Roseimicrobium gellanilyticum: one gene and its partner. The main gene of each other region encodes a partner of the protein of the gene in region 2 in a complex. Links are inferred from orthologs where the notes say so. Each region holds a gene or a part of one and is shown on either strand. Other genes may lie near its edges.

The links.
Region 1: the proteins of dinB (region 2) and dnaN are in contact, whole or in part, in a solved structure (PDB 1OK7), measured with the Escherichia coli proteins. The link is inferred for Roseimicrobium gellanilyticum from one-to-one orthologs.

Annotation. Positions count from the first base shown.
Region 1 is NZ_QNRR01000004.1:421,565-428,511, reverse strand. What follows is about bases 213-2,997. They hold dnaN (DNA polymerase III subunit beta), read right to left. Parts: upstream 2,262-2,997; coding sequence 1,164-2,261; downstream 213-1,163. Other genes in these bases: dnaA (chromosomal replication initiator protein DnaA), read right to left, coding at 2,789-2,997; DES53_RS33505 (hypothetical protein), read right to left, coding at 661-1,149; DES53_RS14205 (prephenate dehydrogenase), read right to left, coding at 213-575. Also shown: more of DES53_RS14205, read right to left, coding at 1-212; more of dnaA, read right to left, coding at 2,998-4,312; DES53_RS14185 (hypothetical protein), read left to right, coding at 4,592-4,840; DES53_RS14180 (SRPBCC family protein), read right to left, coding at 5,006-5,461; DES53_RS14175 (DUF2200 domain-containing protein), read right to left, coding at 5,514-5,861; DES53_RS14170 (hypothetical protein), read right to left, coding at 5,896-6,285; DES53_RS14165 (hypothetical protein), read right to left, coding at 6,318-6,947. UniProt on the Escherichia coli protein: Confers DNA tethering and processivity to DNA polymerases and other proteins. Acts as a clamp, forming a ring around DNA (a reaction catalyzed by the clamp-loading complex) which diffuses in an ATP-independent manner freely and bidirectionally along dsDNA.
Region 2 is NZ_QNRR01000009.1:238,615-251,350, forward strand. The notes cover bases 9,941-12,736. They hold dinB (DNA polymerase IV), read right to left. Parts: upstream 11,979-12,736; coding sequence 10,902-11,978; downstream 9,941-10,901. Other genes in these bases: DES53_RS23015 (response regulator), read right to left, coding at 9,941-10,086; DES53_RS23020 (peptidoglycan-binding protein), read right to left, coding at 10,234-10,812; DES53_RS23030 (sulfurtransferase), read left to right, coding at 12,263-12,736. In the rest of the region: DES53_RS22990 (tetratricopeptide repeat protein), read left to right, coding at 1-1,289; DES53_RS22995 (HEAT repeat domain-containing protein), read left to right, coding at 1,298-2,392; DES53_RS23000 (glycosyltransferase family 2 protein), read left to right, coding at 2,392-3,825; DES53_RS23005 (hypothetical protein), read right to left, coding at 3,861-5,552; DES53_RS23010 (Hpt domain-containing protein), read right to left, coding at 5,664-6,038; more of DES53_RS23015, read right to left, coding at 6,079-9,940. UniProt on the Escherichia coli protein: Poorly processive, error-prone DNA polymerase involved in translesion repair and untargeted mutagenesis. Copies undamaged DNA at stalled replication forks, which arise in vivo from mismatched or misaligned primer ends.

The DNA of each region.
Region 1 (6,947 bases), on a different replicon or contig from region 2:
CTGACGCGGGCCACGATGCGGTCATGGTCCTCCGGCGAAATCTCGCGGAGATGACACCCGACCTTTTCCCAAACGGCACGAGTGACCTGCAGGGCGGAGGCGTCTGTGAGCAAGGTGGGGGTGAGCAGGCAGCTCGCGCCCTCGAAAAGGTCAGCGCGAGATACTTCAAAGCCCGCCTTCTCCGAGCCTGCCATGGGATGGCTGCCAAGGAAATGAAGGGGGCTGGCGGCAAAAATCTGTTCCAGGGCGAAGACCACGCTCGTCTTCACACTGCCCACATCCGTGACCACGCAGCCGGGGCTCACGGGCGCCTTCACAAGCTGCCTGGCAATCGCTGCCATGTGCTCCACCGGCATGCACAGGACGATGAAATCTGCACCGGAAACGGCCTCATTCAGATCCGTGGTGGCGAGGTCGGCGATACCTGCCTTCCCCACCTGCTGGGCCGCCTCCTCACGCCGCGCCCACACGCGCAGGTGGATGCCCTCACAGCGCTCCCGCAGGGCACGCAGCAGCGAGCCTCCGAGGAGGCCGGGCGCCAGGATGGCCACACGTTCAGGAAAGCGGGAATTCACGATGGACACGCAGGGAAGGAAAGAAAAGGCGCGTTGGGATGCCAACGCGCCCGAGGGTCAAAGAAGCATCAACTCTGGTGGAGAATCAAGGCACCAGGAAGACCTTGCCCGTGCGTGGGTCGCGGACCTTCTGGCCGGGGGTGAAGTCACGCACGTCCACCATGTTCTCCGGCTTCTGGTCGGAACCGGGGGGATAGACGAAGCCTTTGCGGCCAGGGACCGGGGAGCCGTAGCTCGCCGGAGCCGTCGTGGTGGTCGTCGGCGGGGGCGGAGGCTGCGGAAGAGTTTCCGTGGTGGTGGTCGTCGTGGTCGTGGAAGGCTGCACCGAGTCCGGAGGAGGCGTGGTAGTCGTCGTCTCCGTGGTCTGGGTGGTCGTGGTGGCCGCACCAGGGGATGTCGTGCTGGCAGGCCCCTGCAGGTAACGCGACTGGCTGGAGGGCGGGTTGTCCAGCGAGTAACCGGCACCACGACGGCTTTCCGTGTCAGACGCACCGTAGGGCCAGGTGGACTCGCAGCTTGCGAAAGTCACGCAAACGGCGGCACCGAGGAAACGCAGGAGGTTGATGTGTTTCATGGGAGAAAGGGGGGTCAGGAGTTCACACGCATGGGCATGAGGACATACAGGAAGCTGCTGCCACTCTTAATCACACCCGGGCTGATTTCGTCAATGAGGTGAAGGTGTACTTCATCGCTCAGCAGATTGCGCAGGGGTGCCATGAGGAATTCCGGATTGAAGGCGACCGTCATGTCCACGCCCTTGTAGCTGATGGCCACGCTTTCACGGGCCTCACCGACGTCTGGCGAGTTGGCGACCACTTCGAGATTGTCCTTGGAAAAGTGGAGCTTCACCGAGTTCGACTTGTCGCTGAGGAGCAGCGACACACGAGCCAGCGTCCTGAGCAGGGGCTCGCGCTCGAGTGTGATACGTTCCTTGCTTTCTCCTGGAATCACCTGGCGGTAGTTCGGGTAGTTCCCTTCGATCAACTTGCTGGCGAGGAAATAGTTTCCAAGATCAAAGCCCACCTGGCCGGAAGCCACCTTCAGGGTGACCTCACCCTCGTCTCCGAGGAGGCGCTGGATCTCATTCACCGCCTTGGTCGGGATGATGATGTCACCCTCATGGCTCTGGGGAAACTCAAGCTCCTGCTCCACCATCGCGAGGCGGCGTCCGTCCGTAGCGACCATGGTCAGCATGTTGTCACGGAAGGAGCAGAGGATGCCATTCAGCACATAGCGAGTCTCGTCCGTGGAGATGGCGTAGGAAGTTTTGCGCAGGCACTCCTTGAGCACGCGCTGCTCGAGCTTGAACTCGCGGGCATCGTTGAAGGTCGGGAGCGGAGGGAACTCATCGTGGGCCAGTCCCATGAGCTTGAAGGAACTCGGGCCGCTGCGGATGTGAGCCACGTTCTTTTCGTCCACGGAGACATCGACTTCATCCGCGGGGAGCTCACGCACAATGGTGGCGAGGCGGCGGGCAGGCAGCGTGGTCGCGCCCCCCTCCTCCACCTCGGCCTTCACGGTGCCGCTGATGCCCACGTCCAAGTCCGTTGTGGCAAAAAGGAGCTCGCCCTTGCCCGCCTTGATGAGAACGTTGGACAAAATCGGCAGCGTGGTGCGTGTGCTGACGACGTGTTGCACCTGCTGGAGGGCGCTGAGATAGGCTTCCTTGCTGATCGAGAATTTCATGATCGGACTTGCGTACCTCTCTTAGCGAGAGGCCAAAATTAAGCAAGCATAATGGCGGAAATCGTCCGGCTGTCTAAAGGATTATCCTCCCGACCCACGCCACCGCACCCCATGGCTGCTAACCCGAAGAGTTTCAAGCAACGGGAGGAGTCAATTTTGACCCGTTTTGCCGGTTGAAAGCCGGGAGTGGAGGGAGGGTGGTTTGGGGGTAGCAGCCGCACGAATGTCAGCGATTGATCGAGACGCTGTGCCGAAGGCCTTGGACTGCAGCAGCCTGCTGCCGCTTTGAAGAGTCCACAGCCTGCTGTGGCGATGGTGACATGCACACGTGAGGCAACACGTCCTGAAGACTTGGCGACTTCGTCGCGGTGGAGCGTGCAGCAGGCTGCACTTGGGAAAGCGGCAGCAGGCTGCCGCAGTCCAAGGACGCTGCGCGTCACAGCGTCGGGATCTGTCGGGTATTCACGCGGGCCTCCCCCACTCCTCTCTGCTGAGGAGCAGGGTTTCATTTTTTCCGGGGCAACACCCTACACGGCCTTGCGAATCAAGTCCGTAACAGCAGCCACCTGCTGGCGGAACTCCTCACTTTCAGCAATGCGCTGGGTGATGGTTTTGCAGGCGTGGATGATGGTGCCGTGGTCTTTCCCTCCAAAGGCGTCGCCAATCTCCTTGAACGGAGACTTGGTGAGCTGGCGGGCCAGATACATGGCAATCTGGCGCGGCAGGGCGATGTTTGCCGGGCGCCGTTTGCTGTTCATGTCCGCGAGCCGGATGTCGTAGTGCTCGGCCACCACCTTCTGGATGATGTCGATGGTGATCATCCCGGTGGCAGGCTCCTCCAGGATGTCAGCCAACAGGCTGTTGAGCGTCTCCTTGGTGAGCGCAGTCTCAGTGGGCTTGCTGCGGTCCCCCGGAGAAGATGAGAGGGAAAGGTGACCCGCCACGCGCATGAGCGCGCCTTCCAGACGACGGACGTTCGTGCGGATGTTGTCCGCCAGATGCGTCAGCACCCAATCCTCCACCGGCACGGACCAGTCGCGAATCTTCTGACGCAGAATCGCCGTGCGTGTCTCCACATCGGGGGACTCGATCATGGTCGTCATCCCCCACTCAAAGCGGGAGACGAGGCGCTCTTCCAGGTTCTTGATCTCACTCGGTGCGCGGTCGCTCGTGAGGATGATCTGCTTGAAGGAATTGAACAGGTCATTGAAGGTGTGGAACACCTCCTCCTGAGTGCCCCCTTTGCCCGCGAAGAACTGGATGTCATCGATCATGAGGACATCCACCTTGCGGTACTTCTGGCGGAAGGCATTGACCTTGTGGAGGCGCACCGCCTCGATGTACTCATTCGTGAAAGCCTCGCTGGTGACATAGCGCACCACCTTGCGCGGCTTGTTCCGCAGAATCTCCTGGCCGATGGCCTGCATGAGATGGGTCTTGCCCAGACCCACGGAGCCGTGCAGGAAAAGTGGGTTGTACGTTTTTCCAGGCTTCTCCGCAACGGCACGGGCCGCGGCAAACGAGTACGAGCAGTTCGGACCCACGACGAAGGAGTCAAAGGAGAAGCGATGGTTCAGACCCGCATCCGAAAGGCTGCGCGCAAAGCGGGCCTCATCACGGAAGAGCGGCTCATCCGCGCCTGCCTCAATGACGGCAGGTGCCTCACGGCGGCGGTCCATGCTGCGGGCGGCTTCGCGAAGCTGCGGCCGCGACTCAACTGGTGTCTCGGGAACCACCATGAACTCGATCTCGCAATGTCCTCCCGCCACTTCAGCGATGGATGAAGACAACTGCTGCATGAAGTGCTCTTCGATCCAGTACTGGTGCATCAGGTTCGGCACTCGCAGCACCACTGGTGCTGGATCAAGCCGCTCGATGCTGACCTTGGAGAACCAACGATCAAAACTCAACGCACCAATCTTTCCGCTCAGATCCACAGCGGCCTTCTTCCAAGCCTTCACTTCAGGGCCAGGCTCAGGTACGCCAGGGAATTTGAGAGGGAGAAGTTCATCCTCCTCCTCGGGATCAGAATCACGACGGGACGTGCTCATGGCAAGCATTGTTGATGTCGTGAATTTCACTCCGCGGGGCTCAACTCTTTCGCTTCTGTTTCCTTCCTCACACAATCCCCGGCGGCGAAATTTTTGAAATTCATCCCTCTCGTTTAGGACTCATTCGAGAAAGTCACAAGATAATCTTCGAACATTTTGAAAACTCTTTTCAAACTTTCACCTTGCGTCAAAATTCAAAAAAAAGGCTTGCTGATTTGCTCGTGATTCCCCACGCCTTGTGCAGCCTTGCATGCAGCGCGGAATGAGGTTCCTTGAGTCATGTCCACGGCCTCCCCCACCCTTGACACGCTTGCCGAACTTTTGAAAAAACGGCTCGCGGTGATCGCTGATCATGAGCTTCGCCAACGCGATGCGGAGGCGCATCTTGCCGCGCTTCGTGGAGTCTCTGAAGCCATCGATGCAGAACATCAACGTCTGCGTTCACAGCTTGATGGACGCCTGCGCCACTTCCTGCAGCAGGCCAGTTATCAGAAGGCGCTGGAGTGGATTGAAGCTTCCAAGAGTTGATGGTCTATCGTTGATAGTTGATAGCCTGAAGAAGCTCAAGCTGGTTTGCTGCGAGCTCTGAGACTAACAGCTCTCACTCGTTGATGGCGCGGTGCACTTCACGTTGAGTGCCGACCAGATTCTGCATCCACAGCCTTCAGGCTATCAACCATCAACCATAGACCATCAACTTCCTCCGAAGAGCTCCCTCATCCTCCTCTTCCGCCACGCGAACATCATCGTGAGGTAGATGCGAAACAGCGTGATGCCAAACAGGTGGCCCAGCCAACCGCCGCGAGAGGCGTAGTGGATTTCATCCACCATTCTCGTGCGCATTTTATCCATCACTTCAAAGCGGTGGTGATGCACGAATGTTTTGAAGGGTCCCTCCATCATCTCATCCACCAACAAATGCGGTGGCTCGACGCGCTTCCACCGGCACTTCCAACACATGGGCAGGATGCCGAGCTCACGCATGCGCAACTCGATGACACCACCTTCCACGGCTCGCTCATCCGCGCGAAGCTCCACCAGTCTTGACGTCGGAGGCATGACCTTCGTCAGGTTTGCCGGATTGTTATGAAACTCAAACAACGCCTGCGGCGACGCCTCCAGGATGCACTCGGTGCGGAACGTGGGCATGGGGTGAGTGGATGCGAGGGACGGCGGGATTTACTCCCTCCTTGAAGACTTGCTACTTCCGCAAAATCTTCTCCATGACCTTCCCCTTGGCCAGCTCATCGATCAGCTTGTCCAGGTAGCGAATCTCCTGCATGGTGGGCTCTTCGATGTCCTCCACGCGGACGCCGCAGACGGTGCCCTTGATGAGGGTGCGCGAAGGGTTCAGCCGGGCCTCGCCAAAGAAAGTCTCGAAGTCTGTCTGCTTTTTCAGGTGGGTTTCCAGCTCCTTCTGGGTGTAGCCGGTCAGCCAACGGATGACTTCATCCACCTCTGCTTTCGCACGCCCCTTCTTCTCCGCCTTGGCCACGTAGAGGGGATACACGCTTGCGAAGCTGATGGTGTAGATGCGGTGCTTGGTCATGGGGCTTGCTTCCCTCCCGTGGGTCTCTGCGTCATCAGACCGAATGCCTCCAATAGTCAGAGCGAAGCACCGCCAACACCGCAAGGAGTACGGGAATACCAAACGGCAGCAGCACTGAAAACCAGAACCCAAGTCGAAAACAGGTGCGCCGGTATGACTCCGGGTCGCCAGGACGGATCACGAACTCCGACAGTGGGCCAATAAAGTAGAAGACATTGGCGACGCCTATCATGAACAAATATCCGAAGCCTTGGAAAAGAATCGTGAGGCCTGTAATCTCAAATTCAGCGTCTGCGGGCAGCATCACAAAACCAACGGCTGCGTAAGCGATGAAGGCTAGAATCCCAGCAACCACCAGTCCGATGTTGTAACGGATGCGACGCGCACGCCACCAGGCAAACGGAGGCGTGGCGGCGTCACTCACGATGCAAACGGTCTGCCAGCGCGCTCACCCCCTTACCGCGACACCTTCACCTGAGCCGTGTTGGCGGGTTTCACAGGCTCTGCCACAGGAATGGCCTTCGGCGCATCCGAGCCGGGAGCCTTTTCCTCCACCGGGATGGCTGGCATCGGTGGGTCCATGGCGAGCACAGGCCAGCCAGCTTCCATGTTCAGCTTCTTCGGCGGTGCAATCTCAATCGGCTGCTTCTCCGGCGTGGTGAAGCCGGTATAGGTCAGCGGAGTCACCGTGGCGCAGACGCCATCCGTGTCCCGATTGCGCTCCACATTGATCACGCAGCAGATGTGATTCTTGTTATCCAGGGTGAATTTCTGGTCGGGCTTGAAGGGTGCCTCAGCCGACTTCGCGCCGGGCAGCAGCAGTTCCACCTGCACGTCCTCCAGCTCTTCCGAGCGCGCACGGATGACCCAGCCATCCTGCATGACGTCCCCCTCTTTCAGGGGGCGGGCAAACATCACCACGTAGGTCCCTTTCACATACACCGGATTCTCGGCGATGTAGTTCATGATGTAGGACCGCTTCAGCAGATCATTGGCGAGATGGAGCTGCTCCGGATTGAAGTTGTAGTACTTCGCAAGGAGGTCGCGCGGCCCCACGAAGGCGCCGTTGGGAATCTTCAGCGGGTC
Region 2 (12,736 bases):
GGCTGGCCGTGGCCTGCTGCGCGTCGGCCGTGGCCGGAGTGTATGAAAATGGTCTGGCGGCGAAGCAGGCCGGCAGGGTTGAAGAAGCCACTTCGCTTCTGGGGAAAGCCGTTGCCGCCCAGCCGCGCAACGCGGAGGCGTGGTTCAACTATGGCACCGTGCTTGGCTGGCAGGGGAAAAATGACGAAGCATTGGCGGCCATTCGCAAGGGTCTGGCAATCGCGCCGAAGGACTATGACCTTCGCGTGGCAGAGGCCCGTGTGATGGCATGGAAGTCAGACTATGCCGCTGCGGATCAGCGCCTCGACGAACTGGATGCTGAGTTCCCCAAGAATGAAGAAGTGCTGGTCATGCGTGGCCGCGTCGCGACCTGGCGTGGCGATCCCAAGGAAGCCCGCCGTTACTATGAAGAGGTGCTGTCCGTGAACCCGAGGCAGGTGGACGCGCTCACCGGCCTGGGCGATCTGGAGTATGATCGTTCCAAGTTCAAGCAGGCACGTGAACTCTACGCGCGTGCTCTGGAGGTGGATCCTTCGCCCGATATTCAGAAGCGCATTGATCGCATCGACAACCAGACAAAGTGGCGTGCGGATTTCGGAGTGACAGGCAGCACGTTCGAGCGTGGCGAGCGCGATAACTGGTGGAGCACGTTCTTTGCGATCTCCACCAAGATTGAGTCCTGGGGCATCTGGGCGCGCTGGGAATACGGCGAGCGCTTCGAGGTGCGGGACAATCTTTTCGAGTTTGGCGCCGCGGGGCCTCTGGTGTCCGGTGTGCAGGCTTCCGTCTTCGGCGGGTTCTCACCTGAAGGAAACTACAGCGCGAACGCCTATGTCGAAGGCGCACTGCGCTGGCGTCTCTACAAGCAGTTGGGTGCGGTTGGCAGCGGCACACTCCTGACGGAGTCACGTTGGGCCGACTATGAAGCGGCGCAGGTGGATACCTATCGCCTGGGCTGGGAGCAGGCGATCAAGAATGGATGGACCGTGAGCGCCTCATGGATCCGCCTGCACTATGACACGGGCGAAGACACGGATGGATGGCTCGCCTTCATCATGTGGGAACCGAAGGAACGCTGGATGATTCGCCTTGGCGGCGGGCAGTCGGTGGAGTCTCTTACCAATCAAACCATCCAGCAGGATCAGAGCCTGGAATCCTGGACGGTCTTTCTGGGCATGGTCATGCCGGTGTCTGAGAACTGGCACGTGCGCATCGATGCCGAGCGCGAAGACGTGAAGGACTCCGTCGTGCGCTATGGCATGGCGCTCAGCATGGGCTGTCTCTTTTGAAGAATGACATGATGCAACACTTGATGGAACCAGCACTGCTTATCCTCATCGTCATTTCCCTGGCGCTGGCCGCCGCGGCAGTGCTGCTGTGGCTGGGCCTGCTGCTCTATCGCGTGATGGACAATCGCCAGCGCCGCAAGCGGGAACAGACTGCGGATCGCTGGCTCTCCCTGCTGCTGCCGGCACTGGAGGGCGGGCAAAGTCTCAACGCTCTGCCACGTTTGCGTGGACGTCTGGAGACAGAGGCTGTGCTGGGCCTGCTGCGCGATCTGGCGGAGCGCTTCCGTGGCCAGTATCGCGACAACCTTCATGCCGTGCTCAAGCACATCGGCGCGGAAGAGTATGGATTCCGCCTGCTCAAGAAATCCTCGGAAAACTTCCGCATGCGGGGTTGTGCACTGCTGGCATGGATGGCCCCAAGCGCACGGGTGGATGAGAAGCTGGCGGTGCTCTTGCGTGATCCACGTCCCGGTGTGCGGCTGGAGGCGGCGCATGCCCTGGCTGCGCGGAGCACACCGGGCATCTCCCTGCAGACCATCATGACGTCCCTGCGCGGTACTGAGGCCATGCGTTCGGATCGTACGCGGGACATCATTCGCCTCATGGCGCCGGGTCAGAGCCCCGCGCTGGGCTGGCTGCTTCAGAGTGCGGTGGATGCCCGGGAAAAGGCCTTGCTGCTGGACGGCCTCGCGGTGGCTGGTGACTTCATGTATGCCACGCAGGCGGCGACTTATCTTTCAGACGCCTCCGCAAAGGTGCGTGCCGCTGCGGTGGATGCCCTCGAGCGACTTGCGGATCCCCTGCACATCGATGCGGTGGGCGTGCTGGCGAGGGATCCAGACCCCCGCGTGCGCCTGTCTGTGGCGCATTACGCGCGGACCATGCATGGCGACAATACCGCGACCACGGTGCTGGAGTTTCTTGCAATGGATCGGCATTTCGAAGTGCGCCGTACCGCGGTGCACGCCCTCGCTGTGTGGCGTGGTCGCTCGTGGGATCATCTCACGGCGCTCGCACGTCAGGATCCGCTGCTGGAATCCATCATGCGCGAGGCCACGCAATCCAACCCGCCGATGACCGCGGCAACCCTGGTGCCTGCCTGATGAATGCGGAATGGCTGGATGATGTCTGGTTTCACCGCGCCGTATGGATCACGGCGACGGTGATCCTGTGTCTCCAGCTCGCGCAGAACATCGTGTATCTTGTGCAGTTGGCGAAGGCTTTGCCGGAATTCCTCCGCGCCCGAAGCCGTGCCTCGCGCCTGCGCGAATGGTGGCTGCTCACTTCAGAGGCCACGCCGCCGATGACGCTGCTGGTGCCCGCGTACAATGAGGAGGCCACCATCGTGGAAAGCCTGCGCTCCACGCTCACGCTGCGGTATCCGGAGTATGAGATCATCGTGGTGAACGATGGATCCAAGGACAAGACGCTCGACCGTCTGATCGAAGCATTTGCCTTGCAGCCGGTGCATCGCGCACTGGCAGGCCGTACCGCGTATCAGCCGGTGCGTGGCATCTATGCCTGCGCCGCGCTGCCCAACCTGCTCGTGGTCGACAAACAAAACGGCGGCAAGGCCGATGCGCTCAATGCAGCTATCGATCTCGCCACCCATCCGTACGTGTGTGCCGTGGATGCCGATTCACTCCTGGACTCGGATGCGCTGCTGCGCGCGGTGCGGCCCTTCGTCGATGCGCCGGACACCACGCTGGCCGTTGGCGGCACCATCCGTGTGGTGAATGGCTGCCAGGTGCGCGCAGGCCAGGTGCTGGAAGTGCGGCCGCCGAAACACTGGCTCGAGCTCTTCCAGGCCGTGGAGTATCTTCGAGCCTTTCTGCTCGCGCGCATGGCATGGACGCGCAACCAATCCGTGACGATCATCTCCGGAGCGTTTGGCATTTTCCGCCGTGATGTCCTCCTGGAACTCGGCGGCTATGCCCATGGCACGGTCGGTGAAGACATGGAGCTCGTGGTCCGCCTGCATCGGTGGGCAGGCGATACAGACTCACCAGCCGAAGTATGGCATGTGCCGGATCCCGTGTGCTGGACGGAAGTGCCCGACTCGATCAAGGTCCTTTCCCGTCAACGCACGCGCTGGCAGCGCGGTCTTTGTGAGACACTCTGGAAGCATCGAGGCATGCTGGGGCGGAAACGCTACGGCTCAGCGGGCATGTATGCGCTGCCGTCCTTCCTGTTGTTTGATGTTGTCAGTCCTCTGCTCGAACTCCTGGGACTGGTGATGGTGCCGCTTTGTGCTTTGGCGGGCATCCTCAGTGTGGAGTTCTTCATCGCTTACTGCGCCGTGGTGTTTGGATTCGGGTTGTGTCTCAGTCTTGGTGCGATGATCCTGGCAGAGTTCTCGTTGCAGCATCATCGCAGGGTGCGGGATCTCCTTTGGATGGGTGTGGGCGCCATCATGGAAAACTTCGGTTACCGCCAGCTCAACAGTTGGTGGCGGGTGCAGGGCATCTGGCAGTTCCTCCGCAAGAAGCAGGGTTGGGGCGCAATGACGCGGAAGGGATTCACGAAGGCGGCGTAGAGCTGCCTGATCGTTGCGATCGCGGGACGGTAAACTCACTGCGCACGTTCGCCGAGATACCGGAGCAATTCCTCCTTCGGCTCATGCAGCAACAAACGTGGTATCAACTTTGCCGGCAGGTTGAGACGTTGGGAAATGTCGCGCATCGTTTGCAGCCACTCCGCGACGTGGGTCGGATCTTGTCCCTGCAAACTGGTGGCAGCGCCAGAGACGGTTCCCTGTCTTGCGAGGGCGAAGGTCGTGGCATCGGCGCCAGGATCCACCTCACCATCGAAGATCACGGCAACGGTGCCGTGGCCGGGCCATGATTTCAGCCAGAGCGGACCGCGCGGCGCTTTGCGGTAGGTGGCGCTCTCGAGATCCGGCACGGGTCCGCACTCGACGGCGAGCGCCACGGGGCACTGGTGTTGCACACTCCACTCGAGCCAGGAGGTGGCCCAGGCGGCAGCGTCACCAGCGTCACTGCGGTAGTTCATCACCACCACGCGAGTGGAACGAGGCGCGAGACCCTTGAGCAGCTTTTGTGCAGCGGGCTGAGCGATCAACCAGAAGGGCACCACAGGCTCCACCCTGAGAGGAGCCTTGCCCGGGGTGAGTGCTTCATACATCTGCAACCAGTGTTGATGCCACAGTTCCGGCTCCAGGCGGAAGCCCGGCAGCAGATATGGTTCCACGTCATACTGGATGCCATCGAGGTATTTCCCATGCAGCGCCGTGAGTTGTTGATGCCGTGCCACCACGCTCGACTTCTCCTGTGGCAGGATCATATGGGGATCTCCTTCCACCGCCACGATCTGGAAATCCTCTTTGCGCAAGTCAGAGAGTGCGGGCAGCGGCCCCTCTGCTCCATGCTGCAACTCCCTCGGCAGCGCGAGTTGCAGCACCTTCACCCCTGCCTGCTTCCATACTGGCTTCAGTCTCCGCCATTCCTCCGGCTTGGTGGACCAGTTCCACACGCCAAGCTCGGTGTTCACAGGTTTGGAGGCCCCACCACCGGGGCCTTGCTGAAACGAAATCGACGACACGTGCAGGTCCGCAGCGTGATCATCAGGCGCCAGCAGTACCACGCGCAATTGTTTCGCTTCCGCGAGGGTCTTGGGAAGCTTCAAGGAAAAGGCGGTGTCCGCGCCCTTGAGTTCCAGCGTCTCAAGAATGGTGGCATCGCCAAAGCCAGCGCCGTTGTCGAAGGCGAGTCCGGTCCTGATCTTCCCTTCGCCGCGGGCAACTACCTGAAGTATCCACGGCTCCTTGCCGGCCAGCACTGGAAGTCTCCACGAGCGTGCCGCATACAGGCCGGCCGGCCTGGTTCCCGGCTTCATGGTCCATGATGGTGTATCAGAACCGGTGGCTTTCTCCTGCACCCGTTCCTCCACGCCAAAGGTGGTGAACTCAAGATTGCGTACCAGATTGACTCCCGGCGGTGCTGGCAACAGAGGCGCTTGCTGGCGCAGCGGAGAGCATTCTTCCACAGCGGGAGGATCGGACTGCAGATTGCCGATGAGCTGTACACCGCCCTCTGCCTGCTCCGCCAGTCCGGGAGGAAGAATCGCAGCCCAGCGCACATGGCCCTTGGGGATCGCGAGCTTCGCTTTCGCCTCCTTGCTGATCGGATCGGCGCCTTCCAGTTTCAGCACACTCCAGGTGCCATCCGGATTCAGCATCTGTTGCCAGCGCGGCGTGTCCGCCGCGGGCGTTTCCCCCGGGGGAAGTCTGTGGATGGAAAGCATGGGGGCCTCCTCGCCCTGTGCAGCAGAAGTCAACATGCCCACGAATCCCGCCACGATGGGGAGGAGTGGCCGGGGAAGCGGAAGACAGGGACACCACGATTCCATGAGCGGTCAGCCGGCGGAAATTGGCGCATTTGGAATCTCGTAACCGCGCATGCGCAACTCCGCACGCACTTCTTCGACAGCCTGGCGGAGTGAGGCCACCGCGGCGGCGCGGGCCTCGGTCGTGGTGGCTTCAAATTCGGCCACATTCCAGAGGAACGCGGCTTTCGTGAAGCCCATGGTGCCGGCGGAGCCGCGCGCACGGTGCGAAATCTGGCGCCAGTCGGAATCGCTTCCCGTACGCAGAGCATGCTTCAATCCGGCAAGCGCCTCTTCACTCTGGGTCATGGCCAGCTGGACAAGCTCCAGATCAAGTTCCGGCTCGCCGGTCAGGCACGACTCAAACAATTCATCATCGATAGTGGCGTGGTCAGCAGTGGACATTGGTCTACCAGTCGGGGTTGAGGAAATGGGAGGACCTGCTTCAGGAAACTGGGGTGGCAGATCCGGTCATCTTCTTTCGTTCGTCGAACGCCTCCCGCAGGGCAGCCGCGAGATCGTTGCCGCGGATCGGCTTGCTGAGATAGGCATCCATGCCGGCGGCGAGGCAGTTCTCGCGGTCACCAGCGACAGCGTTGGCCGTCAGCGCCACCATGCGGGGCCGCTGATCGCGTTCGTAGAGGCGGCAGATTTCACGGGCTGCCTGCAGACCGTCCATCTCCGGCATCTGCACATCCATGAGGATCAAATCAAATTGCGTGCGCTCCAGCGCCGCGAGCACCTCTAGACCGTTGGCGGCGATCTCGATGCGATAGCCGAGCCTTTCAAGAAGCAGAGAAATCACGCGCTGGTTCACTGGGTTGTCCTCGGCCACGAGGATCTTCAGAGGATGATCGAGTGCGAACTGCGGATCGGCTGTGGTCGAGGGTGCTTTGCGCCGCACCGGGCCGCTGCTGCCCAGGAGCAGGCGGGAGAGGCTCTCATAGAGGGCGTGTGTCTTCACCGGCTTCGCGAGGATGGCGCTGACGCCGGGCTTCTCCGCGAGTGAGCTGGCATCACCCATGGAGGTGAGCATCAGCACTGGCATCTGCTGCAGCGAGACCTTGGCACTGATTTTCTCCGCGAGCTCAAATCCCGACATGCTGGGCATGTGACCATCCAGGATCGCCACATCGAAGGGATCTCCTTGTTCGATCCAGGACAGGGCTTCCGCAGGAAGGGCGGTTGTGCGCGGCACCATGCCCCACGCCTTGCTTTGGGACTCGAGGATCCAGCGGTTGGTTTCGTTGTCATCCACCACCAGCACTCGCATGCCTTCGAGTTCGTGGCCTTGTCCACGCTGATACACCTGGGGCGGTGATACCTCGGCGGGGCGCAGCGGGATCTCGAACTGGAAATCGGCGCCGTTGCCGGGCTGTGATTCCACCCACACATTGCCCTCCATGAGCGTAATGAGGCGATGACAAATCGCGAGGCCCAAACCGGTGCCCCCGTACTTGCGGCTCGTGGAGGAGTCGACCTGACTGAAGGATTGAAAGAGGCGATGCTGGTGCTCGGGAGAGATGCCGATGCCCGTGTCTCGCACGGAGATGTGAAGCTTCTCCGCAGAGTCCTGCCCGCCGGTGCGCTTGATGCGCACGAAGACCTCGCCGTGCTCGGTGAACTTCACCGCGTTCGAGATGAAGTTCACCAGGATCTGGCGGAGCCGCGAGGGATCGCCGAGCACATACCCTGGCACCGAGGGCTCGATCCAGTAGAGCAGATCCAGCTTCTTCCTCGAGGCCTGGCTCGATACGAGATCGAAGGAGGACTCCACGCACTCGCGGAGATTGAAGGGAATGCGTTCCATCCGGAGCTGGCCCGCCTCGATCTTCGAGAAGTCGAGGATGTCGTTGATGATGCCCAGCAGCGTGTCACCGCTCATGCGGATGGTATTCACGTAGTCGCGCTGGCGCTCATTCATGCTCGTGTCATGGAGCAGCTCTGACATGCCGATGACCGCATTCAATGGCGTGCGGATCTCATGGCTCATGTTTGCCAGGAATTCGGCCTTGGCCTTCGCATGCGCCTGCGCCTGCGCGGTGGCGACCTCGAGTTCCCAGTTTCGTCGCGTCAACAGATCCGCGGCCTGGTGGGGCTCATCCACATCCTGCACCACGCCTCGCAGGGAAATGATGTTCCCGAGCTGATCCCGCACGGGTTCGCCGCGCATGTGGATCCAGCGCTGGCGGCCTTGTCCAGTGGTGATGCGTGCTTCGAAGTCGAAGACCTCGCCTTCACACATCGCCCTCTGCACGGCCCGTTCTACAATGGGACGCTCGGCGGGTGCGAAGAAATTGAGGGCCTCCTCTGCCTTGATGGGAGTGCCCGGCTCCACCTCATAGATGGCATAGGCGGTGTCTGACCATTTCAAACCGCCGCCATCCAGCAGGAATTCCCAATGTCCGAGTTTTGCAATGCGACCCGCCGCATCCAGGAGAGCGCGCGCGTTTTGCTCGGCACGCACGGTCTTGCGCAGGCGTTCTTCCATGCGCTTGCGCTCGGTGATGTCCACCGCGGTCCCGAGGAATCCTGTCGGCTGGCGCGAGGCGTCGTAGGCTACCGTCACCGTGAGCTCCACCGTCTTGTGTGTGCCATCCTTGCAGACATAGGTCCATTCCCGGCGCTCCGTCCCGTCTTTCCTTGGAATGGCCACGAAGGTTTCGAATCCCTGCACCTCACGGCTGAGCTGCAGGCTGAGTTCCTTGCCTCGTGTCTTCACCTCGTCAGCCACGTGGAAGAGGGCCGGGGTTTGTCCCATCATCTCCTCGGCCTGGTAGCCGAGCAATTCCTCAGCACCCCGGCTGAAGAGCGTGATGGCACCTGTGGCATCCGCGCCGACGATGGACACACCCGTGGCGCAATCCAGCACTGCCTGCAGGCGCGCCTCGCTTTCGCGCAACTGCTTCTGTGCCGCCCGCCGTTCCTGCATTTCCGTGCGCAGGTTTTCATTCGCGAGGAAGGTGGCCCTGGCCTGGCTGCGCATGATGCGCAGCGCCAGGGCTGAGATGGCCAGCAGCGCGGTGAAACCGAGCCCGAAAACCAGAATCAGATTGGGCAGCTTGCTTTGAGTGCCGGCCATCTCAGCCTTTGGACTGAGGGCAAAGTCCCAGCGCCGCCCAAGCAGTTCAAAGGTGCCGCTCGCTTCTGGGCTCTCCACGACCGCCCCATTGGTATCCACGCTGTAGATGACTTTCCCATTCTCTGTAACGGATACCTGGTAGTTTTCGGCATGCGATTGCACCAGCACCTCCTTCAGCAGCCTTTCGATATCAACCGCGGCGAGGATGTAGCCATCGAATGCGCCGTTGGGAAACAGCGGCCTGCATACCAGCAGGCAGGGACGGCCGTCTGAAATCGGCACCACTGGAGAGAGTGCACGTACGGTGGATTCACGCGCTTGGGAGGTGACTTCTTCAATGACGCGCTGGGTTTGCTCGGGCACCCCCTGCGTGATGGAGTGCTCCCGGTCAGGCGTGATCCATCGCTGCTGACCATCGGCGCTCACGCGCTCGATGGAGTCAAAGATCTTCTCATCACGCAGGTAGGCCATGGCGTCCTGCTCCCATTCCGATTGCGGTGTTCCCTGGCGTGACTCCCAGCGAAGCGCCATGCGATCCACGGCGCGCAGGCGCGAGCCCAGTTGCTCCGTGACCGAGCTCACCAGGTTCTTGGCGGTCATGCCAGCATCGGCCTTCTGAGTGTTGGCCTGGTCCACAAGCAGCGCCTGCCAGAGCAAGAATGTCGCTGCTGCTCCCGCGATGCCGAAGGGCACCGGAAACCAAGGGTGATCCTGCGGTGTCTTGGTCTTGAAGTTACGCAGTGTGGCCGCCAGAACGCCCACGGAAAGGATGACGACCCCTGCAGCACTGTGCAGGGCCATGCCGGTGAATTGCCCCCAGGCATACGTACCGGTGAGCCCGATCGCGTAACCCACCAGAGCCACGGCGCTCAGGGACAGGGTGAACGCGCCGACCACCCAGCCCACGGGACTGTGGAGAGTGCGCAGCTTGGCCGTGGCCAGCACCGCGAGGGCCGTACCGCACAGCGCAAAGCAAAGCGAGGAGGGCGGCGACGGCTTTAGATTCGGCTGATCCTCAATCGATGGCAGGTGTTCCGTCAGCCGATCAAATCCAAACTGAAGCCCAAAGGCATACTCCAGGCACAGCAGCCACCCCACCAGCCCGGTGAGAAGGCTGAGCACCATTGTAATTTGCTTGCGCCGAAGACCATGCGCGGTGAGCGCGATCCCGATCAAAAGAAAACACACCGCCGTCAGGAACTGCATCACCGCGTAGTTCTCGCGAATCTGGATGATGAACGGCTGGTGCAGGTACCAACCTGCCATCACGGTCAGCCCCAGTAATGCCACCAGCGCGCCGCAGGCAACAACGAGCACGCGCGCCCGATTTTGTTGCTCCACGGACGTGAACAGGTGGTCGACCTCGGCCATGATTTGATAATTACCATAATCGTGTATGCCCCAGAAATCGAGCGCTCTTTCGCCTTTTTAAATATTTCGCACCCTTTCAATAAAAAGGGCCTCCCTCGAAAGGGAAGCCCCTCGGATTTCGCTGCTCTACCAGGCAGGAAGGTTCTTTCAGATGCCCAGGGAGCGCAGCAGGCTGGAGGTCACCGTACCAGTGACGGGCAGTCCGCGATCCCGTTGATAACGGGCAATCGCATTGCGGCTGCCAGGTCCAAGGCTGCCATCAATGGGGCCATTGTAGTAGCCGCGGCGGGCCAGGGCGCGCTGCACCTTGGCGTCCGTGGAGTCCATCTGCCATTCACGGGGGTAGTACTGGCGCGGCACGGATTCACGGTTGCGGTAGTATGAGACTCCGGGAGTCTGGTAATAGTAGGGCGCATTCGGCGGACCGTAGTAGTAGCCCTGGCCAGCATAGCCGGTGCCGAAGGTGATCACAAAGGTGGAGCGAGGAGACGCTACATAGCGACGGTAGCGGTCGTCCCGATCGCGGTTTCCATGATGGTGATGATCATGATTGTGGTCGTGGTCATCGTGACGGTCGCGGTCGAACTTCTCCTCGATCTTCTTTTGCTTCTTTTTCAGAAAGTCGAAGGGATCAGCCTTCGAAGTCGCCGGCAGTGCCAGGCAGGCAACGCCTACCATGGTGGCAGTGGTCAAAACGCGGCTGAGATTTGATGAGGTGATTTTCATGACGGGGATTTGATTTGATTTGCCTAACGAATCGCTTTGACGGGGCAAACCGGCTGCGCCTTCAACTCTCCCTCACATTTTTAGATCGATTAGATCGAAAGCAGCAGCTGCTCCCGAACGGGTGGTACCAATGTGGATACACCAATGCCAATCAGTCTCAGTGGCTGAGTCACCAACTGGTGCCGCGCCAGCAAGTGACAGGCCAGGCGGTAGACGTCCGCCGTATTCGAGACTGGATCCGTCAGACGCACCTGCCGGGTGAGTGTGGAGAAGTCGCTGTAGCGCACTTTCACCTGAACGGTGAGCGCGGCGAGTGCATGCTTTTCGAGCGTCTGTGCCACGTCTGCCGCGAGCTCTTTCAGTGCCGCCCGCAAGGTGGGACGGTCGTCCGTGTCATTGAGGAACGTGTTCTCCGCGCTGATGCTCTTGCGATCCTCGCTGAGATCCACGGGTCGCTCATCGATGCCCATGGCGCGGCGCTTCAATGTCTCCGCCCAGGATCCCACCATCGGGGTGAGATCCATCTCGGTGTCCTGGATATCGGCGATGGTATGAAGGCCGCGATCCGTGAGGCTTTGCGCCGTGACCGGGCCCACACCATGAATCGAACGCACGGACAATGGCCGCAGGAAAGCGACCTTGTCTTTCTCCAGAATCAGTGTGAGACCGTTAGGTTTGTTGAAATCGCTGCCGAGTTTGGCGAGAAATTTATTCGATGCAATGCCAACGCTGGCGGTGAGGTGGCGCTCCTCCCGGATGCGGCGCTTGATCTCGCGGGCCACGGGCAGCGCAGCCTGGAGAGCCGTATCGGTGTCAGCGGTGTCAGGGAGATCCGCGACTTCGAGGTAGGCCTCGTCCACGGAGACGCGTTCGACTTTCGGTGTCACTGCCCGCAGGATCTTCATGATCTCCTGCGACTCGGCGCGGTAGACTTCCATGCGGGGTCTCACGAAGATGCCATGGGGGCAGAGACGCCCTGCCGTACGGGAAGGCATGGCGGAGCGCACCTTGAACTCGCGCGCCTCGTAGCTCGCGGCGCACACCACTCCGCGGCGATCCGGTGGCGAACCCACGATCACCGGTTTGCCCAAGTATTCCGGATGATCCCGCTGCTCGATCGACGCGAAAAAGGCGTCCATATCGACATGGAAGATGACACGCGGCATGGGGTGCTAGGGTGGCGGTGGCACTTCGAGTGTTCTTTGGAACAGTAAAAAGAGCAGGCACCCACGCGCAAGCGGGAAACCACAGAAACAGAGGGCGGAAGAGTGGGTCACGGCTCCTGGATGGAATCGCGGCGCGTACCCTAGAGGCATGCGTTTCAGGTCCTTGAGCGCGTGTGTGCGCATGAGCTTCATAAAGATCTGTGCTGCTTCCTCGCCTTGCTTTCGCGAGTGCGTGGCGCATGTTGACCTCCCAACCTGGCTCTCCCAACCCAACTGAACACGCCATGAATCCGAAATTTTCCGCCTATGCCAATCCCGACGTGCTCGTGGATACGGAATGGCTTGCCGCCCATCTGAATGACCCGAACATCCGCATCGTGGAGAGCAATGAAGACGTGCTGCTCTATGATACCGGCCATATTCCGGGAGCCGTGCATATCGACTGGCGCCGCGACCTCAATGATCAGGTGGTGCGCGACTATGTGGGCACCGAAGAGTTCGCCCAGCTCTGCCGCCGCAACGGCATCACCCCGGACACCACGGTCATCTTCTACGGTGACAAGTCGAACTGGTGGTCCTGCTATGCGCTTTGGGTCTTCACCCTCTTCGGCCACAAGAACATGAAGCTCGTCGATGGTGGTCGTGCCAAGTGGGAGGCGGAAGGCCGTCCCCTCACGCGCGAAGTGCCGAAGTATCCGGAGACGCAATACCCCGTGCCGGCAGAGCGCAATGACGCGGCCCACAGAGCCTACTTCCAG